Regions from separate parts of the Caballeronia sp. SBC1 genome, predicted to be linked through region 2. Evidence: riboswitches for the same ligand, from Rfam matches in the RefSeq annotation. Region 2 holds a riboswitch; the other holds the start of a gene.

Region 1 (14,540 bases), on a different replicon from region 2:
GTTCATCGACCCGGATAGCTGGGTGATCGGTGGCCGGTTGCTAAGCGAGCAGCACAAATCAAGCTTCTATTTCGATATCAAGATCACCGACGAAACGAACACAAAGGACGAGAAGGCGCGGTATATCTCGGCCGTTTTTGAAGGGTTCGGCAGGATATTGGGCGATCTGCATGAAGAGAGCTACATCCATGTTGAAGATGTGAGGGCGGCTTCGTATGGGTACGGCGGGCGCACGCAGGAGTACCGGTACCATCACTGAATTTTTCGCTCGCGCCGGCAGAAACTGCTTTCCACGCAGCGCGACCCAACTGTCGAAGCTGATATGCCGTCGTTCGAGCACTCGCGTGAGGCGGGCCCAGAAATGTTGCCCATCGAGTGCGTCGATGGCCTTGGCGGCGGGTTGGTGGTCAGCGTCCGGCTTTCCCGCCCTGCCCCGCGCCCGGAACTAACCTCGCCGTAAAGATCAGGAGGCCGTTACAATGTTCGACAGGCTCATAGAATCGCACTGCAGCAACATTCAGGAGGCTGCGTAGCCAGATCGGGGAATGATCGGTACCACGCGGGCCCGGATCACCTTCAGGAAAGCAGGCTGGTCGGCACTGAGAGGATCTATGTTCAATGACATGTTCCGCGTAGTGAATGGACCGAATGGACATCAACTGTATGTCCACACCGACAGCATGCCCGTGGCGATCCTTCTCGTCATGGCGTTGTTCTTGACGATCGCGTTGTCCAGCGCGATCTGCTACTACGTCACGCGCTTTATCTTGCTGAGGATCGTTGGCCATCTCGCGCGTGGCGAGCGCCGCAAGTGGTTACGTGCCGCCGAACGCCGCAAGGTGTTTCATCGGCTGGCGCCACTCGTGCCTGCGGCCATCATCTATATTTCAGCCCCGCTGCTAATCGGCGTTTCGTTTCCAGTCATTTCCATGCTGGGCCGTCCGGTGGAGATGCTATCGGCATGCTTCATGGTCTTGACCATCCTGCGCGCCGCCTTCGCGTTCCTGGGCAGCATTGAAGATCGCTACAGTCATTTTCCCTTTGCAAGCCAGAGACCGATCAAAAGCTTTCTGCAGATAGCCGCCATTGTCCTGTACGTGCTTGCACTGATTGCCGTGGTCTCCGTGCTGCTGCATCGATCACCGGCCAATTTCCTCACTGGCGTGAGCGCGATGACTGCGCTGCTGATCATTATCTTTCGCGATTCGCTGCTGGGTTTTGTCGCCAGCATTCAACTGGCCGCATACGACATGTTGCGCGTCGGCGACTGGATCGAGGTTCCCGGATTCGTGGCTGACGGGACAGTCATCGACATCTCGCTGAACACGATCAAGGTTCAGAATTTCGATAATTCCATTGTCATGCTGCCGAGCTATGTGTTGTTGACGAACAGCGTCAAGAACTGGCGCGGCATGGTGGAATCCGGCGGACGGCGGGTCAAGCACGCGATTCATCTGGACATTGAGAGCATCAGGTTTTGCGACGATGAACTGCTCGTCAACCTGAAGGCGAGCACAGCCTTTCGAGTGCCGTTCACCGTGCCGGACGATGGGCATCGCCTGACTAACCTTGGGATGTTTCGCGTGTATCTGATGGAATACTTTCGCCAATACCCGGCGATCCGACAAGATATGTCGCTGGTGGTTCGCCAGTTGCAATCCACCAATCAGGGTCTGCCGCTGGAAGTGTTCCTGTTCGTGAACGAGACGGACTGGGAATCGTACGAACAAATCCAGTCCGATATGTTCGACCACGTCTACGGCATCTTGCCGCTGTTCAACTTACGCGTCTGGCAAATGCGCTAGCGGCGCCGGCTTAGCGTTCGGCGAACGCGGTCGCGCGCCCGCTATCCGGCCAACCCCTCGACAATACACACGACGACGGTGAAAGCGCCTATGCAGGCGGCCAGAGTGGCTGCTGCCTTCGAAAAAGGGGTCATGCCGGCCTCCAAAAATCTGTTAAAGGAAGCGCATTTTATATTGAATTGAAAGCGAAAAGAAATAATTGTATTAAATGAAAGATTAAGAAGATCATGGGTCGTCTGCGGCGACTATACGGATGCTGATCCTCGCATAATCATTAAGTATCCTTATTATTTCTTAACTAAAAAAGGCCGAACTGGTCTGCATCGAGACCTGCGTCCAGCGTTTCCCATTGACGCCGGCGATTAGCCGCCAATAGCTCCGCCCCAATCGATCCAAGTCGACACAAGTCGACAGCCCCCTTGCCTATCTTATTTTTAGACGGTATCTTGGCGGGGTTCCAATCGCTAGCGCGGGAGAGACTGTCACGGCAACACGGTGACGGCGCCGACGGAGCAACCGCCCCGGAAACTCTCAGGCCCAAGGACCGCGCAGCAGGAACATCTGGAGAGCGGCGCTTTAATGCGCCCACCGACGGGGATGTCGTGCGTGCAACGCCACGACTGAAACTCTCAGGTACACGGACAGATGGGGCATTAGACGCCGGAAATCCCGGCGATGCCCAACTTTCATCTGGACCTTGTCATGTCACAAATCGCCATCATTGGCGCCGGTATTACCGGCGTCACGACCGCTTACGCCCTCGCCGAACGCGGCCACGACGTCACCGTTTTCGAGCGTCACCGATACGCGGCGATGGAAACATCGTTCGCCAACGGCGGCCAGCTTTCCGCCAGCAACGCCGAGGTCTGGAACAGCATGGCCACCGTACTCAAGGGCCTGCGCTGGATGTTCACGCGCGACGCACCGCTGCTGATGAACCCCGCGCCGAGTTGGCACAAGTATTCGTGGATGGGCGAGTTCCTGCGCCAGATCCCTAACTACCGCGCCAACACCGTCGAGACAGTGCGCCTTGCCATTGCCGCGCGCGAGCATCTGTTCGGGATTGCCGAGCGCGAAGGGATCGACTTCGATCTCGAGCAGCGCGGCATCCTGCATATGTACCAGCAGAAGAAGGACTTCAATACCGCCGCGAAAGTGAACCAGCTTTTGCAGGCAGGCGGTCTTGACCGGCGCGCGGTGACAAGCGACGAAATGCGCGCGATCGAACCCACGTTGCAAGGAGATTTCCACGGTGGATTTTTCACACCGTCCGACTCGACCGGCGACATCCACAAGTTCACGCGCGGTCTGGCCGAAGCTTCCGAGCGGCGCGGCGTGCGCTTTCACTACGACACGCAGATCGCGGATATCCAGCAGCGCGGCGACGGCCCATTCGCCATGCGTGTGCTGCACGGCGGCAGCGCGGGTAACGAGCAGCAACATGGCTTCGAGCGCATCGTGGTGTGCGCCGGCGTGGCAAGCCGCCAGATAGCGTCGATGCTCGGCGACCACGTGAATATCTATCCCGTGAAGGGGTATTCGATCACCGTGTGCCTGGATGACGCCGCGAGTCGCGAGGGTGCGCCGTGGGTCAGCCTGCTCGACGACAGTGCGAAGATTGTCACGAGCCGCCTTGGCGCCGACCGTTTCCGCGTAGCGGGTACGGCTGAAATCAACGGCTTTAATCGCGACATTCGCTCGGACCGGATCGCACCGCTTGTCGACTGGACGCGGCGCTATTTTCCGGGTGTCGCGACATCGCGCGTGATTCCCTGGGCGGGCTTGCGGCCGATGCTGCCAAGCATGTTGCCGAAGGTCGGAAGCGGCAAGCGGCGCGGCGTGTTCTACAACACGGGACACGGGCATCTGGGATGGACGCTGTCAGCCGCGACGGCGCACAGCATTGCCGAGCGCATGTAAATTCGCGGGACTGGCTCTGTAAGCCGGTTTACGCGAACTTGGCCGCGCTCGCCCGTAGCGGCCGCTCAACCGGAGCATCAAGCACAAGCCGACCGAACTCCTGCGCAGCCAACGTAGGTTCACCCTTGCCCCATAGCAACCTGAATTCCGCTTCCGGCAAGGGTGGCAAACCGTACTGCCCATCGACAACCACAATGCCCGGCTCGAGGTCATCGCGTGTCAGCGGCGTGATCCCGAGCCCGGCCATCACGGCGGCGCGAATACCCGACTGACTCGACGATGTAAACGCGACATGCCAGTCCACCGGCTGGCCATCGAGCGCTTCGAGCGCCACTCGCCGATTCACACACGGCGCCGGAAAAAATGCGAGCGGCAGCGACGCCCCCGTGCGCGCTTCGAAGGATTCGGCCGCCGCCCAGACAAACCGCGTACGCCGCAACACAATACCGTCAGCGTCCCGATCCGTTTCTCCGTGCACGCACAGCACCACGGCCAGATCCAGTTCGTGCGCGGCGACCATTGCCTGCGAGTCGAGGCTCATGCCCACGCTCACGTCCAGCCGCACGTTCGGAAATGCCCGGGAAAATTGCGTCAGCAAAACGGGGAGCCGTTCTCCCATGAAAATATCCGGCGCTCCAAAACGGACGACACCGGAAGCCGGAGAGGATCGAAAGCGCTCGGTGACCGCGTCCATTGCGTTGAGGATTTGCATGGCGTAACGCAAGAAATCCTCGCCATCTTCGGTCAGGGTCAGACTGCGCGTGGTGCGATATAAAAGCGGCCGGCCCACTTCTTCTTCAAGCCGCCGTATCTGGTGACTGATCGCGGATTGGGTCAGGTTCAGCCGTCGCGCCGCCCGGGTAAAACCACCGGCTTCCGTGACAGCAACAAACGCGCGCAGCAGAGCGAGATCGAGGTTCATGGTCGGATTCAATGATGATGGAGCTTAATCAATGATAGTAAATTAAATCATTTCCGTCATAACGCAAGGACGCCGAGAATAAATCCAACGACTTCTTCCGGTAGCCCGTCATGGATGTTTCGCCTCGCGTTCTTAACCAACTGGCTGTCACGCTGCTGCTGACCGCCGTGATCGCTGCGACCTACGGGTTCGGCGTTTATCTCTTTCCTGTCGTCCTGCCGCAGATGAAACACGACATCGGCTTCAACTATGCGCAGGCCGGGTACATCACGGCTGCGCGGCAACTGGCCAATATCGCAATGGCGCTGTTATCAGGACTCGCCGCCGCGCGTTTCGGGGCAGCAAGGATCGTGCTTGTGGCGACTGCGCTGTCGGCCATCGACCTCGCGAGCCTCGCATTCGCCAATAACACATGGATGATGGGCGCCGCTCTCGTCACGCTCAATGCCTGCGCCGCCGCGACCTGGGTCCCGATGATGGCGCTGATCGCACCCTTGATCGACGAGCGCCATCGGGCGAAAGCAATCGGGGTCATTGGCAGCGGGACGAACTACGGCGTCTTGCTGAACGGGTTGATGGTGCCGGCGTTGTTGGCCTCATGGGGCTGGCGCTCTGTCTGGCTCGTGACCGCAGTGCTGACTGCCGTGTTGAGCGCCGTGATCGTCCTCATGTTTGCACAGCTTGGCTCTGCGTCGGCCGCTCAGTCACGCGTCACGCCACCGCGCCAAGCCAGGCGACCGAGCGAGCACCTGGGGCTGCGGCGCATGCTCACCAGACAATTCCTGCTGGTGTACACCATTGCAGTGTTATGCGGTTTTGCCGGTGTGCCATTCATCACCTACTTCTCAGCTTATGCGCATGACGACCTGCATCTGGGTCTCGATGTAACAGCGCACGCCTGGGCACTTGTGGGGCTGGTGGGCGTCGTGAGCGGACTGGTGCTCGGTATGATCGGCGATATGCACGGTAGTCCTGATCAAAATGGCGGCACACAACGCGACGGTATGCGCACCGCGCTCGTCAGTGCGGGGGTGCTGCTTTTGTGCGCTTCTCTGATCGCCGCGTCGCGTCCAGGCGGTTACGCGCTAATGGTCGCGGCGGTTGCGTTAGGCTTTTCGTTCTTCCCGATCTTCGGTCTGTTGCACGCGTACGTTGGCAAGACGACCGCGCCCGCCTTGGCGGCAATCGTGTGCGGAATCTGCGAAGCGGCGTTTGGCGTTGGCGGGGCGTTGGGGAACGTGCTGGGTGGACTATGCAAGACGATATTCGGTTCGTTTCAGCCGGTGTACGGGTTGGCATCGGCGGCATCCGTCCTGCTCGTCGGACTGGCGTTCCTGATACCGAACACGCCGCGCGCCCAACCCGTTTGTAGAAGCGGTCTCGCCAATTTGCGCTAACAGTGTATTGAGCGAGGGCCCCAACCACCCGCAGAAATTCAAACAATCACCCCTGCTCTTCGAACGCGCGACGCAAGGACAATGCAATCCCTTGCGCGGCCCGCTTCACTTCATCGAGTGCGGGAAAGGTCGGCGCAACGCGCAGATGCCGATCCCGCGGATCGAGACCATGAGGGAACGCAGCGCCTGCTGGCGTCATTGCAATGCCCGCTTCAGCGGCCAGCGCGACCGTGCGTTTCGCGAGACCATCGGGACTATAGAGGCTGATGAAATAACCCCCTTGCGGCACGGTCCAGGACACGCCCGGCAGATCGGCAAGGATCTCGCCGAAGGTCGTTATCATGGCGTCGAACTTGGGTTGCAACAGCGCCCGGTGCCGCTCCATCAAGCGCTCCAATGTCTGCCGGTCGCGCAGAAACCGTACGTGCCGGAGTTGATTGAGCTTGTCCGGTCCAATGGTCCTGATAAACGAGCAACGCTGCCACCAGTCAATGTTGCGCCGCGACGATGCAACGAACGCCAACGCAGCCCCGGCAACAGTGATCTTGGACAGCGACGCGAACACCAGCGCCCGGTCCGGATGCCCCGCCGCCGCGCAAGCGTCGATCATGTTCAGCGTGGTGTGCTTCTGCTCCGTCAGGTGATGGAACCGGTACGCGTCGTCCCAGAACAGGCGAAAGTCCGGGGCGGCGGTTGGCATCGAGGCGAGACGACGAATCGTATCGGCTGAGTAGATTTCGCCGGTCGGATTGCTGTACAGCGGCACGCACCACATGCCCTTGATGGCCGGATCGGCCGCGACCTGCGCTTCGACAAAATCCATATCGGGGCCATTGCCGGTCAGCGGCACCGGGATCATGCGCACGCCAAGCGCCGCACAGATCGCGAAATGGCGGTCGTATCCCGGCACGGGGCAAAGGAACGCGATGTCACCCGCGTTGCGCCACGGCTTGCCGTCAGCCATGCCATGCAGGATGGCGAATGCCATGGCGTCATGCATCAACTCGAGGCTGGAGTTACCCGCAGCCACCACCTGCTCCGCAGCGACCCCAAGCAGATCGGCGCCAAATTCACGTGCTTCGGGAAGACCCAGCGCATGACCATAATTGCGGCAATCGATGCCATCGCGCGACATGAATTCGCCCGCTTTCAGCGCGTTGGCCAGTGCGTCCGAGGACAGGTCGAGTTGTTCCGGAGACGGCTTTCCACGGGTCATATCGATTGTGAGTCCAAGCTTTCTGAAGTCATCGTAGGTCATCGACATCGTTTCGTTTCCGGCGTTTTCGCGTTGAGGGACGCCCAGTATGCAAGGCCCGTCAGATTCAGGAAAGCGAGTTATATTGAAGACTTCGTTCAGATTTCCTGATACTTCAAATACTGATGAAAACCTTCGATCTTGATGCGCTCTCCATGTTTGTAGCCGTTGCTGACACAGGCAGTTTCCTGCGCGGCGCCGCGCTCGTGCATCGTTCGCAATCCGCCGTGAGCATGCAGATCAAGTCGCTGGAGACATCCTTGGGCAAGCCCTTATTTTCACGCAAGCCGCGCAACATCACGCTGACACAGGACGGCCACGTGCTGCTCGCCTATGCGAGGCGGTTGCTTGCCCTGCGCGACGAAGCCTGGGCGTCGATTGTTCGCCCGGACGTCAGGGGGCGGGTGGCAATCGGGGTTCCGGACGACTACGCGTCGTCGCTCCTGCCCGCCGTGCTGAGGAAATTTTCCGCCACCTACCCCAAGGTCGAGATTCAGGTCATCGGCATGCCGAGCAACGCACTGGCGCCGCTCATCAAGGAAGGCAAGATCGATCTCGCCTGCATGACGCGAATGAAGGGGCTAAGCGGTGACTTTATCCGGCTTGAGCCGATGGTCTGGGCCGGTTACGCCGTCGGCAACGAAGTCTGGAAGGAGCGTCCGCTGCCCATTGCCGTCTTCGCACCGGGTAGCGTCGCGCGGTCCAAGGCTATCCACGCGCTCGAGCGGGCTAAGATCAGCTATCGCACGTCGTATGAAAGCCCTAGCCTGTTGGGCCTTTTCAGCATGGTCGAAGCAGGACTCGCGATTGCCCCGCTGTCCCGATGCAGCATTCCGGAACGGTTCGTACAGCTTGGCATTGCGGACGGCCTGCCGGCGCTGCCGGACCTGGAAATCGTGCTCGCGCGCAGCGCGGGATCGAACCGGCCGCCCTGTGATTTTTTGGCGGAACAGATCCTGACCGACCTGCGAATCTAACGCCCACGCGAAGTAATGCAGGCAACCGCTCGAACTATTATGCGCGGGCCGCTTGCGGCTTCATTCGCCCTCTGGCTGCAAACTCTTCAAACCCGTCAATGGGCAGCGGCCTGCAAAAATAGAAACCTTGGTAGGCATGACAGCCGGCACCGGCCAGGAAATCGCGCTGTTCTTCGGTCTCCACGCCTTCGGCAATCACCCCTAAGCCCAAGCTTTGCGCCAGCGCCACGATAGTCCTCGCAATCGCCGCATCGTTTGGATCGACGAGCACGTCGCGCACGAATGACTGGTCGATTTTCAACTGATCCAGAGGCAAGCGCTTCAAGTACGAAAGCGACGAATAGCCGATGCCGAAATCGTCCAGCGAAAAGACCACGCCACGGGCCTTGAGCGCATGCATCTTGTCAATGATGTCCTGCACGTTGTCCACCAATACGCTCTCAGTCAGTTCCAGCTTGAGCCGGTTCGGGTTGGCGCCCGTCCGACGGATCACGTTCAACACCTTGGCCACGAAATCGGGCTCGCGGAATTGCTGCGCGCTGACATTGACTGCGATCGTCAGGTGCGACATGTCCGGCCGCACGGCCCACAACGCAAGCTGAGTACACGCGTTTTCCAACACCCAGTTGCCCAACGCCAGGATCATCCCGGTCTCTTCAGCGAGGTGGATGAAATCGGCTGGCGGAACCATCCCGCGCTGAGGATGCTGCCAACGCACGAGTGCTTCGGCTCCGATGACCCGGTCGCCGTCGAGCACCTGCGCCTGGTAATGCAGCACGAATTGATCGCCTTCTATAGCCTTGCGCAAGCCCCCCTCGAGCGCTGCCCGTTCCACAACAACGGTCTGCATGGCCGGGTCGAAGAAACACATCGCGTTGCGCCCCAGTTCCTTGGACTTGTACATGGCGAGGTCGGCCTGTTTCAGCAACTCGTCGATAGGGGTCTCGTAGCCACTGAACACCGTCGCGCCAATGCTGGCCGTACTGCGGTAATCGATGTCGTCAAGCTGGTACGACTTGCCGAGAACATCAAGGATGATTTCGCCCATGCCTTCCGTTTGGCTGGCCGCTTCCTGCCAGGTTTCGTGGAGGCTTCCGAGCACCACGACGAACTCGTCGCCGCCTACCCGCGCCACGGTATCGCCGTCACGTACGCTGGCAGCCAGGCGCTGCGCCACTTGCTGCAGCAGCAGGTCGCCCTTGTCGTGGCCCAGGGTGTCGTTGAGCGTCTTGAAGTGATCCAGGTCGATGAACAGCAGCGCGCCGCACGCACCGCTTCGCGCGCTGACCGTGATGGCCTGCGTCAGGCGATCCAGTAGCAACGTGCGGTTGGGCAGACGCGTCAGGGCATCGAAGAAGGCGAGCTCCTTGATGCGTTCTTCCGCGATCTTCCGCTCGGTAATGTCGTGATGCGTGCCTACATAGTGGCTGACGATTCCACCTTCGCCGGTCACCGCCGAGATCGTCAGCCATTTCGGATAGACCTCGCCATTCTTGCGACGCCCCCAGATCTCGCCCTGCCAGCCGCCCACGCGGTGGATCGTTTCCCACATCTCGCTGAAAAAAGCGGCGTCGTGATGGTGTGAGCGCAGCATTCGCGGTGTCTGGCCCACTGCTTCTTCAGCGGTGTAACCCGTGCACTCGGTGAACGCCGAATTGACCCGCAGGATGGTGTTGTTCGCGTCGGTGACCATCATGGCTTCGAGCGAATCGAAGGCGACCGCCGCAATCCGCAGCTCGGCCTCAACCTGCTTGCGGTCCGTGATGTCGCGCCCGCTGGTCCGAAAACCCGCGAAAGCGCCTTTGGCGTCGGTGATCGGAACCCAGGAAACGGATAGCCAGACTAGCGTTCCGTCCTTGCGGACGCAGCGGAATTCGAGGTCGTCGCCGCGAGATCCCTGGAGCCCCCTCAGGAACTCGGGTGCAACGCGGGCCATATCATCGGGGTGGATCAGCGTGCCGGCGAAGTCAGTCATCGCCATGCATTCGTCGACGGTGTATCCGGTGTATTCCTCGACCGAGGGATTGATCCAGCGCGGTTTGCCATCCGGTCCCCACCAGACTTCCCAGTTGACCGTGCAGTCCGCGATGGCACGGAACTTCTCTTCGCTCTCGCGTAACTCGCGGGTCATATTGGAAGCCAGCCGCATCGCGCGGCCGCGGCCGGTGACCATCAGCCAGGCGAGTAGCGCCAGCAGCAGGCTTAAGCCCGTACCGGTGACAGCGATCAATGCTCCGGCGTTACGCCCGAAGCGGCCCTTGAAGTCGTCAAGGGTGCTCATCGAAAGCGTCCAGTTGTGCCCGGCGACCACCAGGTACTCATTGGCTGAAATGAGCGGAGGCCGGTGCTGCTCGCCGATGGCACGCGAGCGATACAGCAAGGCCGCGGCGGACGGCTCCACGCCGTCGTAGATGGCTAACGCGAGGCCGGGCAGCGGGTCGCCGTACAGGCTGGCGATGACATCGTGCATGCGAAACGACGCATACACCCAGCCGGCAAGATGCGCCCGGCGCTCGGCGACGCTGTCGTGCGGCTGGCCCCGGTCGTAGATCGGCAGGTACATGACGAAAGCGGGTTTTGCATCCGGCCCGGAGTCCACGCCCAGGCGAACTTTGCCGGAGACCGCCACCATGCCGGAATCGCGCGCCTTCTCCATTGCCTGCCGCCGCACAGGGTCGACCCAGGGATCCAGTCCGAGCGGGGCGCGGTTGCTGTTCGCAGACGGTTCGCGCTGGATGATTGGCGCGTAGTTTTCGCGCGAGCCCTGCGGCTGGATGGTATAGCCAGGAAAACCCAGCTGATGCATCGCAGCGATATGCGCGTCCCTGCGCGCCGCCGGCACCCACTCGATGACCCCGATGGTCTGGATGCCGGAAAAATTGGCGTCGAGATTGAGCGCGCCAACGTAGTCGCGGAAGTGGTCGCGATCCATCTGGCCGGTGGCGGCGAACAAGCCCTGCACGCCGCGCAGCATCTGCTCGTAAGTCGACATGCGCTGTTCGACGCGGCTGACCACGTCGCCCAGTGAAAATTCGAACTGGGAAAGCAATTCGTTGTGGGAAGCTTGCCGCTCGTGATCCCAGACTATCCACGTGACGCCAAGTGCGGCGGACAAGATCAGCAGGGGCAGCAATACCAGCCGAGCCCAGGTCACGGGGGTGCCTGGAAATCGACCATGGATCTGGCCAGGTCGGGTTTGAAGTACTTCTCGAAAATACGCAGCACGGTTCCGTCCGCGCGCATCTCGTTCACCAGCGCGCGCCACTTGTCCTGCTCGGCGGGCGAGAGCGCCTTCTTCGACATGATCAGGCCATGAGGTATGGCGGGATCGTTAAACTCGATGATGGTGGTGACATCGCGGATCTTCTTTTCGTCCAGCGCGGGGTAGTCGAAGGGCTCCATGATCATGCCCTGGATGCGCTGGTGGATCAGCGCCTCGTACAACGGCGCCAGGCCGCCCGCCTGGCTGACGCGGTTCTCAGCCGCGAGCGTATCGACCAGCTTGTTGGCGGAGTCGCTGTAGCGGAAGCTGCGGATCACGCCCAGTTGAAACTTGTCGCTACGCTCGAAATCGGCCAACTGGTGCATGCCCGCGTCTTTGCGCACCAGCAAATAGTATTTGTTGCTGAAGTACCAGGCGAATGAAGCGAAGTGGTTGCGCTCGGTGTTGGCAATACCGGACAAGCTGAAATCGAGCGCGCCGGATTCGATCAATTGCCAGATGCGCGCACGCGACATGAGGCTGACGGTGATCTGGCAGCCGCTGCGGCGGATCAGTTCATCGGCGAAATCCCGGTCGATGCCGGTGTCGGTATCGGCGGAATAAAGCAGGCCGTGGTCGTGCAGTGCAAGCGTGAAGGGACGGGAGCAATCGGGGCCTGCCGCGACCGCACGGCCGAGGCATGACATCACCAGTAGCATGCCGCCCAGAGTGTGTCGGATCACAGCGTCGCCATGGTGGTGGAAGTGACTAGAATACAGCCCTCTTTTTATTAACACCGGTCGCGAGGGCGTGTTTAGTGATTTTGACCCCTCGACAACGGGTTATGCAGCGAGACTCTTGCGAAACGCCTTTGCATGCCCTATCTGCCGCTCGGAAAAACGACAGGAAATTGCTTATTCCGGCAGTCCCGGCAGGTGACCAGTTTAGTAAAAAATGATAACGCCCATGAATTAATGTTACCGGACGCTTATTAAAACTGCAACTGAGGCGGCAATCGTTACGTGCTGCCGTACACCCCCCATTTCGTACTTTTCGTACTCCCCCACTACATGACATTGCGTGGCATTGAAGTCCGGCTCTGTAGAGCCGACTCTGACCTCTGGTTGCCGCTGGCATGCGCGCCGGCGCATATTCTAGTTCGTGCAAGTGACAGGTTCGCGTGTCCTGTTCACGCCGATAGTTTTTATTTCGCGCCCATCAATCATCTGATTAAAGATTGGCTGTCTGACCGGAAACACGCGGCAAAGCACAGCAAAACGTATAGGCGAGCAGGGTTTTCCATTGCAATGCAATTAAACGTTCACTGCATCTATAAATCTATTGGATGGCGTTACACAACAGTGCTATTGCGATAACAAAAGATATCGAACATCGCAATAGCACAGGACGCGCGATTCGCATGAATGCGTGTGAGCGAGTGCGCGTTGTATAGCCTCGAGTTGCGGCTTTAGTTGCCGATTTTCAGCAGCTCGACTTCAAAGGTCAGCGTGCTGTTCGGAGGAATCGGGCCTACGCCGCGATCGCCGTATGCGGTTGCCGGCGGGCACACGAGCTTGGCCTTGCCGCCAACCTTCATCTTCTGAAGGCCTTGCGTCCAGCACGGGACTACCTGTCCGAGCGGGAACGATGCCGGCTGCCCGCGCTTGTACGAGGAGTCGAATTCGGTGCCATTGGCGAGCGTGCCGCGATAGTTGACGGTCACGGTGTCGGCGGCGGTAGGCTGCGCGCCGGTGCCTTCCTTGATCTGCGTCACGGTGACGCCGGAAGGAAGCGTTTCAGTTGCGCCCGTAGCAGCATAAGCCGACGACGAAGCGATAAAAGCAAGAGTAAGCAGCAACGATACTTTTTTCATAAAGCGTCCAGAGCGTCCCGAAAGTGGGTGTGGTGAGTAAAGTACAAAATAGAGTACGAAGTCAACGAAGCCAAACCGAATACAGTAGCACGGACCGGCTACGGCATGGCAGAACCTCACTTCGAGACGATTCTTTACGGGTAAGCTCGGGTGGACTTCAGTGCCTGCCGCTTGCGGGCTTGTGTGCGCCAAGCGTGCCTTCTTCGCGTTTCGCCGCACGGGATTGGGAGCAGGATAGGGTCATGGTGGCAAGCGTCGCAGGCTGCCCCCTCAGGGGCCGCGGAACACTTTTTGGTAGCCACGGCAAGTCGATTAAAGTCACGAGCGGCAATGATGGTGGCCAAAGCCGCCGGCTAAGATACTCGCTCGATGACGAAAGCTCAGACCTCCGCTATTTCCTTATTTTTTGCGGTGATCGTCTCTCGCACGGCACGGGCCGCAAGAATCATGTTTGTCAGTGCCGCTTCTGTCTCGGGCCACGCGCGCGTTTTCAAACCGCAATCAGGGTTGGCCCATAGATGCTCCGCAGGAATGACTTCGCATGCTCGCTCAAGCAAGCGCTGCATTGTCTCCACGCTCGGCACCCTCGCGGAGTGTGAGTCATAGACGCCGGGCCCGATTCCGTTCGGGTAGGCGAACGCGCCGAAGCCGTCGAGCAGTTCGATTGAAGAGCGCGACGTCTCGATCGTGATCACGTCCGCATCCAGCGCCGCGATGGAGGGGAGAATGTCATTGAACTCCGAATAACACATATGGGTGTGAATCTGCGTAGCATCGGAGACACCGCTAGCAGAGATCTTGAAAGCCCGGGTTGCCCAGTCGAGGTAAGCCGGCCACTCGGCCTGGCGCAATGGCAAGCATTCACGGAACGCCGGCTCATCGATCTGGATGATGCGGATGCCGGCCTTTTCGAGGTCCGTTACTTCGTCGCGAATGGCCAACGCAAGCTGCAGCGCCGTTGTTTCGCGGGGTTGATCGTCACGGACAAAAGACCATTGGAGCATGGTCACCGGTCCCGTAAGAACGCCCTTCATCACGCGGTTGGTCAGGGATTGCGCGTAGCACGTGTTATCCACCGTCATGGGTTCAGGACGATAGATATCGCCGTAAATGATAGGCGGCTTGACGCAGCGCGAGCCGTAGTTCTGAACCCAGCCGTTCTCCGTCAGCGCATATCCCCACAGCTTCT
Region 2 (14,540 bases):
TTTTGCCTTCGAGCAGCTTGGCCGTGCGCTCGCGCATTTCGAGCGCGGCCTTGTTCGTGAAGGTCAGCGCGGCAATGTGCTTCGGCTCGAAACCCTTGCCTTCGATCAGATGGGCAATCTTCTGGGTGATCACGCGTGTCTTGCCGCTGCCAGCGCCTGCAAGCACAAGACATGGGCCATCGAGATAGCGCACCGCTTCGGCTTGCGCGGCGTTCATACCTGCTGCGGACATCGTTCGGACACTTTGAGATGCGTAAATCGGGCGGATGTTTCAGCTGCCGGAAGTACGCGGTGGTGAGCAAGATGGTGAGCAAATTTGCGCACGCCGAAGCGGGCGCAATTTCGAGAGCGCGATGTTAACACGGGTTTCTATCCACGCGCCTGTGAGGCGCGACGCCGGCGTGACCACCGCCCAACATCGCCAGCGGCCCATGCCACAATACCGGCACCGCCAAAACAACAGGATGCCCGCATGACAGCACTTCTAAAAGTAGGCCTGATGGGCTATGGCTTTGCCGGCGAAACGTTTCACGCGCCGGTAATCGAGCATTGTGGCCGCGCGGTTGTATCCGCCATTGCAACGGGCAAACCCGAGCGGGCGCAGGCCGATTACCCGAACGCGACAATCGTCGAAGATTTCGATGCTTTGCTCGCCCTCGACGAACTCGATTGCATCGTCATCGCAACGCCCAACGACACCCATTTCGATCTCGCCAGGAAAGCCCTGGAAGCGGGCCGGAACGTGGTAGTCGACAAGCCGGTTACCCTCTCCGGCGCCGACGCAAAAACCCTCACCGAGTTGGCCAAAACGCGCGGACTGTTGTTCGCGCCGTTCCACAACCGTCGCTGGGATGGCGATTTCATGACGGTGCGCGCGTTGATCGAAAGCGGCCGGCTTGGGCGCGTGACGCACTACGAGTCGCATTTCGACCGCTTCCGGCCGAAAGTGCCGCAACGCTGGCGCGAGGAAGCGTCGCGTGGCGGCGGCTTGTTGTTTGATCTCGGGCCGCATCTTATCGATCAGGCGCTGGCGCTCTTCGGCCGGCCGCAAACCATATTCGCCAGCGTCAACGCGCACCGCGACCACGCGAGCGCACCGGATTACGTTCATCTGCTGCTGGGCTACGAAGACAAGGAAATCGTGCTGCACGCCACCGCCCTGGCCGCGCTGGAGCCGCCGCGCTTCGCCATTCACGGCACGCGTGGCAGCTATGTAAAAACGGGGCTCGATGTGCAGGAAGACCAGCTCAAAGCCGGTTTGCGTCCGGGGAACCCCGACTTCGGCCACAATCCGCCCGGCCTGCTTCGCGAAGTCGACGGCGACCACGACTTGCGCCAGGAATTCGCCACTCGCGATGGCGCTTACGTAGAGTTTTATCGAGCGCTGGCGGCATCGGTGCTCGAGGGCAAGCCGTTCCCAATCTCGTCGCAAGATGCCGTCGATGTCATGACCATTATCGACATCGCGATTCGCAGTAACGCAGAAGGTCGTCGGCTGGATTTCACGCCGATTTAATAACAAACGGCCCACGCCAGACTTTCAAACACACAGCGTTACATTTGAGCGCGGCTCCGGCGTCAGCCGGGGCGGTGCGTGGGCCGTTCTTCTCCAGTCGCCTTATCTTAAAAACCAAAAGAGGAGAACTTCAATGCTGACGCTTAAAGCAGGTTTTACCCGCGCCCTGATTGGCGTGGCGCTCGCGGGATCGCTGGCGGCGTGTGTCGTCCAGCCGACGCGCCAGGTCGATGTCGTCCAGGAAGCACCGGCGCGCCCTGACCCGCATATGGAAGCGGTGCATCGGATGGATCAGGTCAACGGACGAATCAATTCGCTTTGGCATCACGTCGATCAGCGTGTGAGCCAAGGCTTTTACCCGCCGCCACAAGGCGATGCGTTCCATCATCGGCTGGATGTAGTGCGTCAGGAATCGCGTGACATGGCTTCCCAGCATGGCGGCGGTTTGTCGGGTGAAGAGCAGCACACGTTGAACGGCGAGCTGGACGGTTTGCAGCGCGCAATTCAATAAGCACTTTTATGCGCCGAACGACAACAGGCCTGTTCTGCAGCTGTTCGTCGTTCGGCTTAAATTGCTCATAGCTCAAGAGCTTTGAGCTCGAACCGCAACACCATCTCCGCTACTTCCACGACCTCCTCCAGCGCGGCCTCCGCGGCTTCGGCCGAGGGTTGCAGCAGCAAATCATCGGCGTAACCCATCGCCATCGCGAAGATTTGCCGCGCGCCACGTTCCGGCGATGCACAGCGAAATACCTTCGCCTCCACACCCTTTTCGATAATTCCGCGAAGCATGCCTTGCCAGCGACTGATCTCGCTTAAATAAGCGCGCGCGAGTTCTGCGTCGTGCATGGCCTCGTCCCAGGCATCCAGCCACAGCCCCCAACCATCACCCTTACTGGCCGGAAGGCATTCGCGGATAAAACCGAGCAACGCTTCGACCGGGGGTTTATCGGCCAGATGCGCGCCGGTTTCTTCAAGCTGCTCGTCGGCAAAGTGCACGAACGCCTCGCGGCGCAGCTCGTTCCAGTCGCCGAAGTAGTGATAGATGTGACTGCGCGACAACCCCGCGTGCTCCGCGAGATCGCGCGTGGAAACGTCGGCGAAACCCTTCTGGCGAAACAACTCCAGGGCGGCCGTAATGATCTGACTTTTGCGTTCGGGTGACGACCGCGACATGTTCGATTCCTTTTTTCAAGCGTGAACGAATTAGCTGTGCTTGCGCTTTGAGCGACTGCTCAATTATAATTTGAGCAGTCGCTCAAATTATAGCGTCGATTTTACCCAAGGTACGGTCATGTCATTCGTCACACCAGAAATCCGGATAGTTGAGAGCGAAAAGGTCGCTCAGCAATCCGCCGCATCAACACTTAAAGCCATTGCCCGGGCCTATCCGGGCAAGCTGTTCTGCACGCTGTCGCTCGTCGCACTGGAGAACGCGCTGTTACTCGCCTATCCGTTGTTCGCCGGATTCGCCGTCGATTCGATCATGCGCGGCGACGCTCACCACGCGTTGTTCTACGCTGCGATTGTATTGGCGTTCTGGGCGGTCGGTGCCGCGCGCCGGGCCGTGGATACGCGCACCTTCACGCGGATATACGCCGATCTGGCGGTGCCGGTGATCCTCAATCAGCGGCTGCAAAACCAAAGCACGTCGACGGCTGCGGCGCGCGTGGTATTGGCCCGAGAGTTTGTCGATTTCTTCGAAAAACACGTGCCGACCATGGTCACCGCGTTTGTATCCATAGTGGGCGCCGTGGCGATGTTGCTGGCAATCGAGCCGTGGATCGGCGTGGCCAGCCTGATTGGATTGATGCTGTGCATCGCCTTGCTGCCGCGTTTTGCACGACGCAACCAGAGCTTGCATCAGCGGCTGAATGACCGGCTGGAAAAGGAAATCGGCTTGGTCGCGAAGGTCGGTACGCTCACCTTGAAACGGCACTATCGTGTGCTTTCCAAGCTGCGAATCCATCTGTCGAACCGTGAAGCCGCGGCGTTTCTCTTTGTCGGTTCCGTGGCGGCCGTGTTGTTTGTCATCGCCATCAGCCAGTTGGCCTTGGCGCCGGCGGTCAAGGCCGGGCATGTCTATGCGGTGATGACGTATCTCTGGACCTTTGTCAGCAGCCTCGACGAAGCACCGTACATGGTCGATCAACTCGCGCGCTTGCGTGACATCGGGAAGCGCGTGGATCCTGGGCTCAGCAAGGATTAAGGGCCGCTGCCGTTTGACAAGGTGAATTCGGTCGCGTAAATTCGCCGCACGCGTCGGGAGAGAGCGCTGGCTTCGGTCGTTGGTGTTCAAAACGACATAAAAACGAAGCCGCGCCGCCGAAGGGGCACACCCACAAACTCTCAGGCAAAAGGACCGGCCGCGTCGAAGTTCCGTATTTGAATTGCGCCTTGGTTGGGCGCCAAAAACGGAAAGTCGAACTCTGGAGAGCGGCATCGGCTGATCAGGAAGTACCAGCCAGATGCCCACCGAAGGGGCGCGCGTTGGACGTCGGATTATCGGCGAACAGCGTGCAATCTCTCAGGTACCGAGGACAGAGGGGTCATGTACCGGATCGCTACGCGGTTTGGGCTTTGCATGTTGCATTGCGTTATTCAATGCAGCAGGAAAAAGCCGAAACCCCGAGCGGGTTCGACGCATGGCCTTTTTTGTTTTCGCGCACGCCCGAGGCCCGCTCCATGTCTGATCTTCAACACACGCCCTTGCACGCCGCTCACCTTGCGCTCAACGCACGCATGGTGGATTTCGGCGGCTGGGACATGCCCGTCAATTACGGTTCGCAGATCGACGAACACCACGCGGTGCGCACCGATGCCGGCATGTTCGACGTGTCGCACATGCGCGTCGTCGATTTCACTGGCGACAAAGCACGCGAGTTCTTCAAGTACGCGATCGCCAACAACGTCGACAAACTCACCGTTCCCGGCAAGGCGCTGTATTCCTGCCTGCTGAACCCGGAAGGCGGCGTGATCGACGACCTGATCGTCTATTACTTCGCCGATGACAACTACCGCGTTGTCGTGAACGCCGGCACGGCCGAGAAAGACATCGCGTGGTTCGGCCATCTGAACGCTGAAGGCGGTTTTGGACTGACCATCACGCCGCGCCGCGATTTCGCGATCGTCGCCGTGCAAGGACCGAACGCACGCGAAAAAGTCTGGCAAGTGCTGCCGGAAACGCGCGACGCGACCGCAGAACTCAAACCCTTCAACGCCGTGCAATTCCCGGCCAGCTCGTTCGGCGACGTCATGCTCGCGCGCACCGGCTACACGGGCGAGGACGGTTTCGAAATCGTGGTTCCGGCTACGCAGGTAGAAAAGTTCTGGAACGCGCTGATCGCGCAAGGCGTGAAGCCCGCCGGCCTTGGCGCGCGCGACACACTGCGTCTCGAAGCCGGCATGAACCTCTACGGTCAGGACATGGACGACACGGTGTCACCGCTCGACGCCGGTCTCGCCTGGACTGTCGACCTGAACGATGCGAACCGCGCATTCGTCGGCCGTTCGGCGCTGGAAAAAAATGGATCGAAGGCGCGCTTTGTCGGCTTGATTCTGCAGAAGGAAAACGGCCGCGCCGGCGGCGTGCTTCGTGCTCACCAAAAAGTCGTCACAGCCGACGGCGAAGGCGAGATCACGAGCGGCACTTTCTCGCCGTCGATGCAGGAATCCATCGCGTTCGCCCGGGTGCCGGCGAGCGTGAAACCGGGCGACAAAGTGCACGTGGTGATCCGCGACAAACAACTGCCGGCAAGCGTGGTAAAACTGCCTTTCGTGCGCAACGGCAAGGTGTTGGCGGCGCTTTGAAGCGCCCTTAACAACCTGTTGAAACAGCCGCGCACGTCCCACCCTTATAGACCAACTGGAGCATCCGCATGAGCATCCCGGCCGACCTCAAATACACCGAATCGCACGAATGGGTGCGCACCGAATCCGACGGCACCCTGACGATCGGTATTACGGATCACGCGCAGGAAGCACTGGGCGATGTCGTGTTCATCGAATTGCCGCCGGTAGGTAAGACGGTTGCCGCTGGCGATGCCGTCGCGGTGATCGAATCGGTGAAAGCAGCATCCGATATCTACGCTCCCGTGGCCGGTGAAATCGTCGGCGCGAACGATGCGCTGACCGGCACGCCGGACCAGATCAACGGCACGCCGTACGAAAGCTGGCTCTTCAAGATCAAGCCCGCCGCCGACGCCAAGACGGATCGGTTGATCGATGCCGCTGCATACGGCGCCTCGATCGGCGAGTAAAACTTCTCAACGAACGTGCGGCGCGTTTAGCGCTCAATAGCAAACCACGCCGCACCAGCAGGAACTCTCATGAAGCTCGAACACCCGGACCGTCTGATGAACCGCTCATCCTTGTCCCTCGCCGCACTCGAATGCCACGATGCGTTCGCCCAGCGGCACATTGGCCCGGATGCGGCCGACCAGCACGCCATGCTCGAAACGCTCGGCTTCGCGTCGCGTGCGGCGTTCATCGATGCGGTGATTCCCGAGTCCATCCGACGCCACGAAACGCTGCCGCTCGGCGCGTTCACGCAGCCGAAAAGCGAGGCGGAAGCGCTGGCATCGCTGAGGAAACTCGCGGATCAGAACCTGGTGTTCAGAAACTATATTGGGCAGGGTTATTACGGCACGCATACGCCGGCCGTGATCCTGCGTAACGTGCTTGAAAACCCGGCGTGGTACACGGCTTACACGCCGTATCAGCCGGAGATTTCGCAGGGGCGCCTGGAAGCGTTGCTCAACTTCCAGCAGATGGTTATTGACCTGACGGGTCTCGCGATTTCGAACGCATCATTGCTCGATGAAGCTACCGCCGCCGCCGAAGCCATGACGCTGCTGCAACGCGCGGGCAAGCCGAAATCGAACCTGTTTTATGTCGCCGACGACGTGCTGCCGCAGACTATCGAAGTCGTGCGCACGCGTGCAAAACCGGCGGGGATCGAAGTAAAAGTCGGTCCTGCCGCGGATGCCGCCACGGCGAACGCGTTCGGCGTGCTCCTGCAATACCCGGGCGCGAACGGCGACGTGCATGACTATCGCGCGTTGACTGAAGCGGTCCATGCGGCCGGTGGTTTCGTGATCGCTGCCGCTGATCTGCTCGCGCTCACACTGCTAACGCCGCCGGGTGAATGGGGCGCGGACGTGGCTATCGGCAATACGCAGCGCTTTGGCGTGCCGGTTGGTTTCGGCGGTCCACACGCGGCGTACATGGCCGTACGCGATGACTTCAAACGTCAGATGCCGGGTCGTCTGGTCGGCGTCACTGTGGATGCCCAAGGCAAGCACGCGCTGCGTCTCGCGCTGCAAACCCGCGAGCAACATATCCGCCGCGAAAAGGCAACATCGAATGTATGTACGGCGCAGGCGTTGCTCGCGATCATGGCCAGCATGTACGCCGTGTATCACGGGCCGCAGGGCCTGAAGACCATCGCGTTGCGCGTGAATCGCGTGGCGTCGATCTTCGCCGCCGGCGTGCAAAAACTCGGCTACACGCTCGCGAACAAAACGTTCTTCGATACCGTCACCATCGTCAGCGGCACGAATACCACGGCGCTGCATCAGGCGGCGTCGGCGGTGCACGTGAACCTGCGCCACATTGATGCAACGCACGTAGGCGTTTCCGTCGATGAAACCACCACGCGCGACGACTTGCTCAAACTCTTCGCGCTGTTCGCCGAAGTGGCGGGCAAGACGGAAACGTTCGACATCGACGCCCTCGATGCCGACGCAAAAGTCTCCTTGCCGAAAGCACTCGAACGTACGAGCGACTACCTCACGCATCCGGTGTTCAACCGTCATCATTCAGAGCATGAAATGCTGCGCTACCTGCGCAGTCTGGCGGATAAGGATCTGGCACTCGACCGCACGATGATCCCGCTCGGTTCATGCACGATGAAGCTGAACGCTACGTCGGAAATGCTGCCCGTGACGTGGCCCGAATTCGCGCAGATTCATCCGTTCGCTCCGGGTGAGCAAACGGTGGGTTATCGGACGATGATCGACCAGCTCGAGCAAATGCTCGTAGCGTGTACCGGTTACGCGGCTGTATCGCTGCAACCGAATGCCGGCTCGCAAGGCGAATACGCCGGCTTGCTGATCATCCACGCGTATCACGAGTCGCGTGGCGAAGGGCATCGGAACATCTGCCTGATTCCATCGTCGGCGCATGGTACGAACCCGGCATCGGCGCAAATGGCCGGCATGCAGGTTGTGGTCGTTGCGTGCGATGAACAGGGCAACGTCGATATCGCCGACTTGAAGGCCAAGGCCGACAAGCACGCCGACAAACTCGCCGCGATCATGATCACGTATCCGTCCACGCACGGCGTGTTCGAAGTGAACGTGCGCGAGATCTGCGACATTGTGCATGCCCGCGGCGGACAGGTTTACGTCGATGGCGCGAACATGAACGCAATGGTCGGCCTCACCGCGCCGGGTCAGTTCGGCGGCGATGTCTCGCACCTGAACCTGCACAAGACCTTCTGCATTCCGCATGGCGGCGGCGGACCGGGCGTAGGTCCGGTTGCAGTCGGCGCGCATTTGGCCAAGTTCCTGCCGAACCAGCATTCGACCGGTTATCAGCGCGATGCGGCGGGGATTGGGGCGGTATCGTCGGCGCCTTATGGCTCGGCTGCCATTCTGCCAATCTCCTGGATGTACATCGCGATGATGGGCGCGCAAGGTCTCACGAACGCGACCGAAAGCGCGATCCTTGCGGCGAACTATGTGGCAAAGCGGCTCGCGCCGCATTACCCCGTGCTGTACAGCGGCGCGGGCGGTCTGGTCGCGCACGAGTGCATTCTCGATCTGCGGCCGTTGAAAGAAACCAGCGGCATTTCGGTTGATGACGTCGCCAAGCGCCTGATCGATTACGGCTTTCATGCACCGACCATGAGCTTCCCGGTGCCGGGCACGCTGATGGTCGAGCCGACGGAATCGGAATCGAAAGAGGAACTGGATCGGTTTATCGATGCAATGATCGCCATTCGCGACGAAATTCGCGCGGTCGAAGAAGGCAAATCGGATCGCGAAGACAATCCGCTGAAGAACGCGCCGCATACGGCAGCGGTTGTGGTCGCCGATGGCTGGAGCCACGCCTACTCGCGCGAAACGGCTGCGTATCCGCTGACATCGTTGATTGCGCGCAAATACTGGCCGCCGGTTGGCCGCGCCGACAACGCTTACGGCGACCGTAATCTGTTCTGCTCGTGCATTCCGTTGTCGGAGTACGGCGAATAAAGGGCGAATAGGCGTGCGTTTCAACTGTCCGGCTTCTTCTCAGAGCCGGACAGTTTTGCCGGAGTCACACAACACCAGATACCATCTCACCCGAACCAAGCCAATCAGGGAGTTTTGCATGGCGCGACAGGTGCGAGTGGTGAGTAAAACGTGGCGTGTTCCGGCGATGATCGCGGCCCTTGCAGCAACGGCATTGACTACGCAGGGCGCGTTTGCCGCAATGAATTTTTGCGCCGCGCCCGCGATGCAGAACAGTGAGCGCACGAATGCCGATCCAGGCGTGAAAGCACTGGTAAAAATGGTCCAGTCGCGGCTGAACGACCAGCCAAAAGCGCGGGCAACACTTCATACAGAAGGCACGTTGCCGCATCAGGGCATTCGTGACGAAAGCGAAGAAGCGGAAAAGGATCTCGGATTGATGCGCGACGCCGCGCTTGCGTGGCGCGCGACCGGCAACGAAGCGTATTTGCGGCTCGTCGACCGGTTTTTATTCGCGTGGGTCACGACGTATCAGCCGAGTTTCAATCCTATCGATGAAACCAATTTCGAATCTCTGATCCTCGCGTATGACCTGACCGCAAGCGCTTTGCCCGTCAAGACGCGCAATGCATCGAGCGCGTTTATCTCGAAGATGGTGACGGGATATATAGCGGATATCGATAAACAGAAACGGCCGCTGACCGGCACGTATCGAAACAACTGGCAGAGTCACCGAATCAAGTTGATCGCGATGGGTGCGTTCACTATTGATGACCGCAAGCTGATTAACGCGGCGCAGCGTCTGTATGTGGAGCATATTGGAGACAACATTGCGCCGGACGGTTCGACTGTGGATTTCGCCGAACGCGATGCGCTGCATTACGTCACTTACGATCTGCAGCCGCTGGTTACGGCCGCGCTTGCAGCGCGTCGTCATAACCGCAACTGGCTGAATGAGCGCGCGCAGTCGGGCGCAACGCTCGCCGCCGCGCTGAACTGGCTCACGCCGTACGCGCTCGGCACCCGCACGCACGAGGAATTCGTTCATTCGAGCGTGCCTTTCGATGCCACCCGCCGCGAAGCCGGATTGCCCGGTTATTCGGGCACGTGGGATCCGAAACACGCGGCCGAATTGTTTCATCTATCGGCGCGGCTTGACGGGCGTTACACGCCCATTGCGCTGCGCCTGGCGCCCACGCCGCCGGCCTGGCTCGCGGTTTGTTTGCCGTTGCCGGCGCGCTGATTTTTTTGCACGACCTTTGCAGGAGCAGTCATGGCAGTCAGCGTTTTCGATCTTTTCAAAATCGGCATCGGTCCGTCGAGTTCGCATACGGTCGGGCCGATGCGCGCCGCCCTGATGTTCGTGCAGGGGCTCGAACGCGATGGTCTGCTTGACGTCACAGCTAGCGTGAAATGCGAGTTGTACGGCTCGCTCGGTGCAACCGGCAAGGGTCACGGTACGGATCGAGGCGTGATGCTCGGCTTGATGGGCGATGCGCCGGATACCGTTGATGCCGGCACGATCAGCGCGCGTATAGAGACCGTGCGCACGACGAAAAAGCTCATGCTGCTGGGCCGGCATGAGATTCCGTTTGTCGTGAAGGAACACATTGTGTTTCTGCGGCAGGCGTTGGCCGAACATCCGAACGGCATGAAACTCCACGCCTTCGATGCCAACGGCGCTTCATTGCGCGACTCGACCTATCTCTCGGTGGGCGGCGGTTTTGTGGTGACGGCGGGGGCATCGAATGTGAAGGTGCTCACCGCTATTGAACAGTTGCCTTACGCGTTCCAATCCGGCGATGAATTGCTTGCGTTGTGCCGTGAAACGGGCAAATCCGTGGCGCAATTGATGTGGGAAAACGAGCGTGTGTGGCGTAGCGAAGACGAGATCCGTTCGGGCTTGCTGCGCATTTGGGACGTGATGCAGTCGTGCGTGAAGCGCGGTTGCGGAATCGATAACCCCGACGCCGATGGCTGCCTGCCCGGTCCTTTCCAGGTGAAGCGGCGCGCGCCGGTGTTGTATCGGGCGCTGGTCGACAAACCCGAACAGGCGTTGCGCGATCCGCTCTCCATGATCGACTGGATCAACCTTTACGCTATTGCCGTGAATGAGGAAAACGCGGTGGGCGGACGCGTGGTCACGGCGCCGACGAACGGCGCGGCCGGGATTATTCCGGCGGTGCTGCATTACTACGACCGGTTCATGCCGGGATCGAATGCGCAGGGCGTGATCGACTTTTTGCTGACGGCGGCGGCTATCGGGATTCTGTACAAGATGAACGCTTCCATTTCCGGCGCCGAGGTCGGGTGCCAGGGTGAAGTGGGAGTGGCGTGTTCGATGGCGGCGGCCGGGTTGGCAGCGGTCATGGGCGGCACGCCGACGCAGGTCGAAAACGCCGCCGAGATCGGCATGGAACATAACCTTGGGCTGACTTGCGATCCGGTTGGCGGGATGGTGCAGATTCCTTGTATCGAACGTAATGCGATGGGATCGATGAAAGCCGTGAATGCAGCGCGCATGGCGATGCGGGGAGATGGCACCCATTACGTGTCGCTTGATTCCGTCATCAAGACGATGATGCAAACCGGCGCCGACATGAAAACCAAATACAAGGAGACGTCGCGGGGTGGGTTGGCGGTGAATATTGTTGAGTGTTGAGGACGCTCGCGCAACTGCGGCTGGCCGACCCGATCCGCAAAGCGCAGCATGACCAACAGCCCAGCTTACTTGGTCCTTCCCGTAGCAGCGGGGCTTATTCGTTGGTCAAGACGGGGTTTTATCACCCAGGTCAGCCAGCGCCACAAAATGCCATTGCTTTCCTTCCAGGTCATAGACCGCGATCTGGTTAATGTCGGCGTAGGATGCTTTACAGGTTGCGGGCACGTTTTGCATGGCCAATGCAACCTCTTGGTCGAGACGATGTTCGCCCCAGTTCGTACTGGCCTCAAGCGATTCCGAGTAGGCGAACAGTCCCGCTTTCTCATGGAAGTTATCGACGCTTTTCCGATTCTCGGCGTTTAGGGTGAATTCGATGTCTTCCATATCGGCGGGTGCAACGGCTAGCGTTTGCAGCGCCATGTACCCGACCAATTCACCGCTCGGTTTCGCAAGTAACTTGCCGTCGAAAGCAGCCCACCCCAAGTGCAACCCGACATTAAGTCTTCCTCCGAGGTCGGAAACCATCTCGCGAGGGTCGAACGTCGACGCGTCGATGACGCGATATGGCTTGCCGGGTTTTGACGAATAAGCAGCTTCGATCCACGCATCGAACGGCGACAGATACGTCAGCATCGCGTCGCCATCGGGTGTCGGATAGCACATAACGCGAGCGTGATCAGGCGCACCCGGTTTGGGTACAAACGTCACCAACGCGAACATGGTTGGGATGGTGTGAAATACACGGCCGCAGGAACGGCGAGGGGCTTTGCTTTTCATTTCGGAGTCGGAGTGTTGCAAAGAAAGCCGCATCCGCCAGTTGGGCAAACCGGCGCAAATTGTATGTCGACCTGTTCGGATGGATCGCGTTTGCTATTCGATGCGACTACGCTGCTTTCAACGTGTAGCAGGTCAGCAGCAACACCCATTTGAGTAAGGAATTGCGCAACAGTCTGCGCCCTTCGGCTTGCTAGTGCGGCGGGGTCATGCTCCCCCGCGAAGGCATAGCCGTAGATGATTGCATCGCTGCGCATCGGCAGATTGCGCACGTTGATAGTCAGGTTCGCCAAACGTATGCGATCGACATTCGTCACTTCAGCAGAGTTCCTGGACATCTTTGCTGATATCTCCAATGCTAAGCTGCAAGCGACCGCATAGCTCGACGTGCAAAACAGCGCCGCGCTAGTCAGTGCGCAGCGCATAACGCGAGCGTAGTTAGCCGCGCCCGGCTTGGATGCGGGACTCGCATGGAAGACACGGCCGCGTGGGCAGCGGAGGGTTTTATTTATCATCTAATGAGCGGAGCGATGGTAGGAAAGTCGACCGGCTCGCGAATAAACCGGCGATAACTTGCTTGTACTCAACGCGTCATCTCGGGAAGTCCCGATGGCCCTCCATCTGAGCGAATTGGATGGGTGATGCCATCGCAGCAGTCGTTCGGACAGCCAGGGTTCATATCGATTAAGACGACCGCCGCATTGTCGCCGCTCATTTCCACCTCCTGGCGCGAGTTAACGTAGCTCTTCACCTCAGAGGCGGTTGCGCTTATACCGAATAGATCGGTAATGTTCTTAACGTTGTTGGCTCGTTTGGCGGCAAGGCTTTTTGCATTTTTTTCGTCGGGCGCAGCCATCCCGACGACACTGGTCCACAACCGAATCGGATACTTAACTTTCATTTCGGCGGACCAATTAGCCAAACGAAGTATCGAATCCGAAGTTAGCGCCGAAGAGTCCCGTCCGAAATGAACGGTCATTTGTTCTGTGCGCTGATTTTGTGGACCGTTACAGGCAATCGCCGGAAGCAACGACGCTCCCAAAACGAGCGCAACAAGCGTCTTACTTAACATCTTCGCCATAAACTATGTACCCTGCAATGTTGTCAGCGTTATTGATGGCCCGGTCTGGATGCTCTTTTGCCCACATCTTTTGATAGCTTGTCATCGTGTAGATCACGTCTTCACTGGAGAACGTATCGTGAAAGTGCGACGCCTCATGCACGATGGTCGCAAGCTGCGAGTCACCATACATATCGTATTCGCGCGTGGTACAGAATTTTGGCGCAATGCAGATCGTATGCGTTGCCGTGTTTGGGCCACAGACACTCGCGAGTTCATTGCTAACGTTTTTGTTGCTAGGCATGCAACCTAGATGCCTTATCAAGTCTTCGCTCGTGCGAACAAAGTTCTTCGGCCCCAAATCGTCCAGAACTTTGCGCAATCGAGGAAGGCAAGCAATTAAACGCTGGCGCACTGCTTCGTCCTTAGTTCCGAAGTGGTCCGAAACGCGCTCTTGCGCCTTGACGTCCCAAGCACCTACTTCTTTCATTCTCTTGTCGACTAGTGAGACCGCCTTCTTCGTTAGAACGATAACTTTCCTTCGAAACTCAGCGTCCGTCATGTTCGGGCATATAGGCGGCGCATCGAGATCAAGGAAAATGTCGACGTTCGAATCCGGGATACGATTCGTCGTTGCTGTTCCTACTTCGACCCAATTTTCTTCTGGCATGTGTCTCTCTCAGTGTCGAATTTCGGGTTAATGAGCAGGAGCAATTTCGATGATGAGGTGTTCCGCTATGTCCGTCGCAATTCGCTCAGTGCGCCCGTTCGCATCTGTCTTCCCGCTTGCGATGATGCCGGAACTGTCTTTCAATCGATACTGGATGTTCGCCAATACCCGCCGCGTGCCGCGGTCGCGCAGCGTGATTTGTTCGTCGTGGTGACGGAGGAAAGGAACGCCCATCGGCGTGTATCCCTGCCTAGTGAGTGCATTCCCGTCAAGGCTTTGGGACATGGCTGATTGAGATGCGATCAATCGTGGAGTTGGGCTGCACTTGCACATGCCAAGATCGTTTTCCAAAGCTGCCTGTTTGCCTCTGAATGACACCGACAAACGCGGCCCCGACGCGACAATCACTCCCGCCGATTTGCACGTCGGGCAATAAATTGCAGCGCCGATAAACGCCAGAGGAGTTCCGTGGTGCATCGTTGTTGGCTCACCGTCGGTGACGAACGCGCCGCTCGTCGTTTTGTCGTGCAACTTGATGTTGTAACGTCTCATCGTCTCGTTTCCTTTTTGACCGTTCAAGATGGTTTTATCGAGAACAGCGATTAAGAGTCAATTGGACGAGT

The links. A riboswitch is a leader RNA that binds a small molecule or an ion and turns the genes downstream of it on or off. The one in region 2 is predicted to bind glycine.
Region 1: linked by a shared signal. The riboswitch ahead of SBC1_RS23935 (D-amino acid dehydrogenase) and the one ahead of gcvT (glycine cleavage system aminomethyltransferase GcvT) in region 2 are both predicted to bind glycine.

What each region holds. Positions count from the first base shown of each region.
Region 1 covers NZ_CP049157.1:1,311,461-1,326,000, reverse strand. The annotation lists gene SBC1_RS23950 (4-oxalocrotonate tautomerase family protein) at 1-259, shown strand, start outside; partial or broken gene SBC1_RS40050 (helix-turn-helix transcriptional regulator) at 296-385, opposite strand; gene SBC1_RS23940 (mechanosensitive ion channel family protein) at 612-1,805, shown strand; glycine riboswitch at 2,266-2,362, shown strand; gene SBC1_RS23935 (D-amino acid dehydrogenase) at 2,508-3,725, shown strand; gene SBC1_RS23930 (LysR substrate-binding domain-containing protein) at 3,754-4,647, opposite strand; gene SBC1_RS23925 (nitrate/nitrite transporter) at 4,758-6,044, shown strand; gene SBC1_RS23920 (aminotransferase class I/II-fold pyridoxal phosphate-dependent enzyme) at 6,091-7,308, opposite strand; gene SBC1_RS23915 (LysR substrate-binding domain-containing protein) at 7,425-8,276, shown strand; gene SBC1_RS23910 (EAL domain-containing protein) at 8,314-11,430, opposite strand; gene SBC1_RS23905 (ABC transporter substrate-binding protein) at 11,427-12,197, opposite strand; gene SBC1_RS23900 (FKBP-type peptidyl-prolyl cis-trans isomerase) at 12,947-13,351, opposite strand; gene metE (5-methyltetrahydropteroyltriglutamate--homocysteine S-methyltransferase) at 13,732-14,540, opposite strand, start outside.
Region 2 covers NZ_CP049156.1:3,900,928-3,915,467, forward strand. The annotation lists gene SBC1_RS17475 (UvrD-helicase domain-containing protein) at 1-232, opposite strand, end outside; gene SBC1_RS17480 (oxidoreductase) at 473-1,516, shown strand; gene SBC1_RS17485 (hypothetical protein) at 1,650-2,027, shown strand; gene SBC1_RS17490 (TetR/AcrR family transcriptional regulator) at 2,093-2,692, opposite strand; gene SBC1_RS17495 (ABC transporter six-transmembrane domain-containing protein) at 2,811-3,725, shown strand; glycine riboswitch at 3,770-3,892, shown strand; glycine riboswitch at 3,936-4,070, shown strand; gene gcvT (glycine cleavage system aminomethyltransferase GcvT) at 4,202-5,326, shown strand; gene gcvH (glycine cleavage system protein GcvH) at 5,395-5,775, shown strand; gene gcvP (aminomethyl-transferring glycine dehydrogenase) at 5,845-8,772, shown strand; gene SBC1_RS17515 (alginate lyase family protein) at 8,891-9,994, shown strand; gene SBC1_RS17520 (L-serine ammonia-lyase) at 10,025-11,413, shown strand; gene SBC1_RS17525 (hypothetical protein) at 11,519-12,046, opposite strand; gene SBC1_RS17530 (hypothetical protein) at 12,771-13,268, opposite strand; gene SBC1_RS17535 (M35 family metallo-endopeptidase) at 13,249-13,917, opposite strand; gene SBC1_RS17540 (PAAR domain-containing protein) at 13,945-14,469, opposite strand.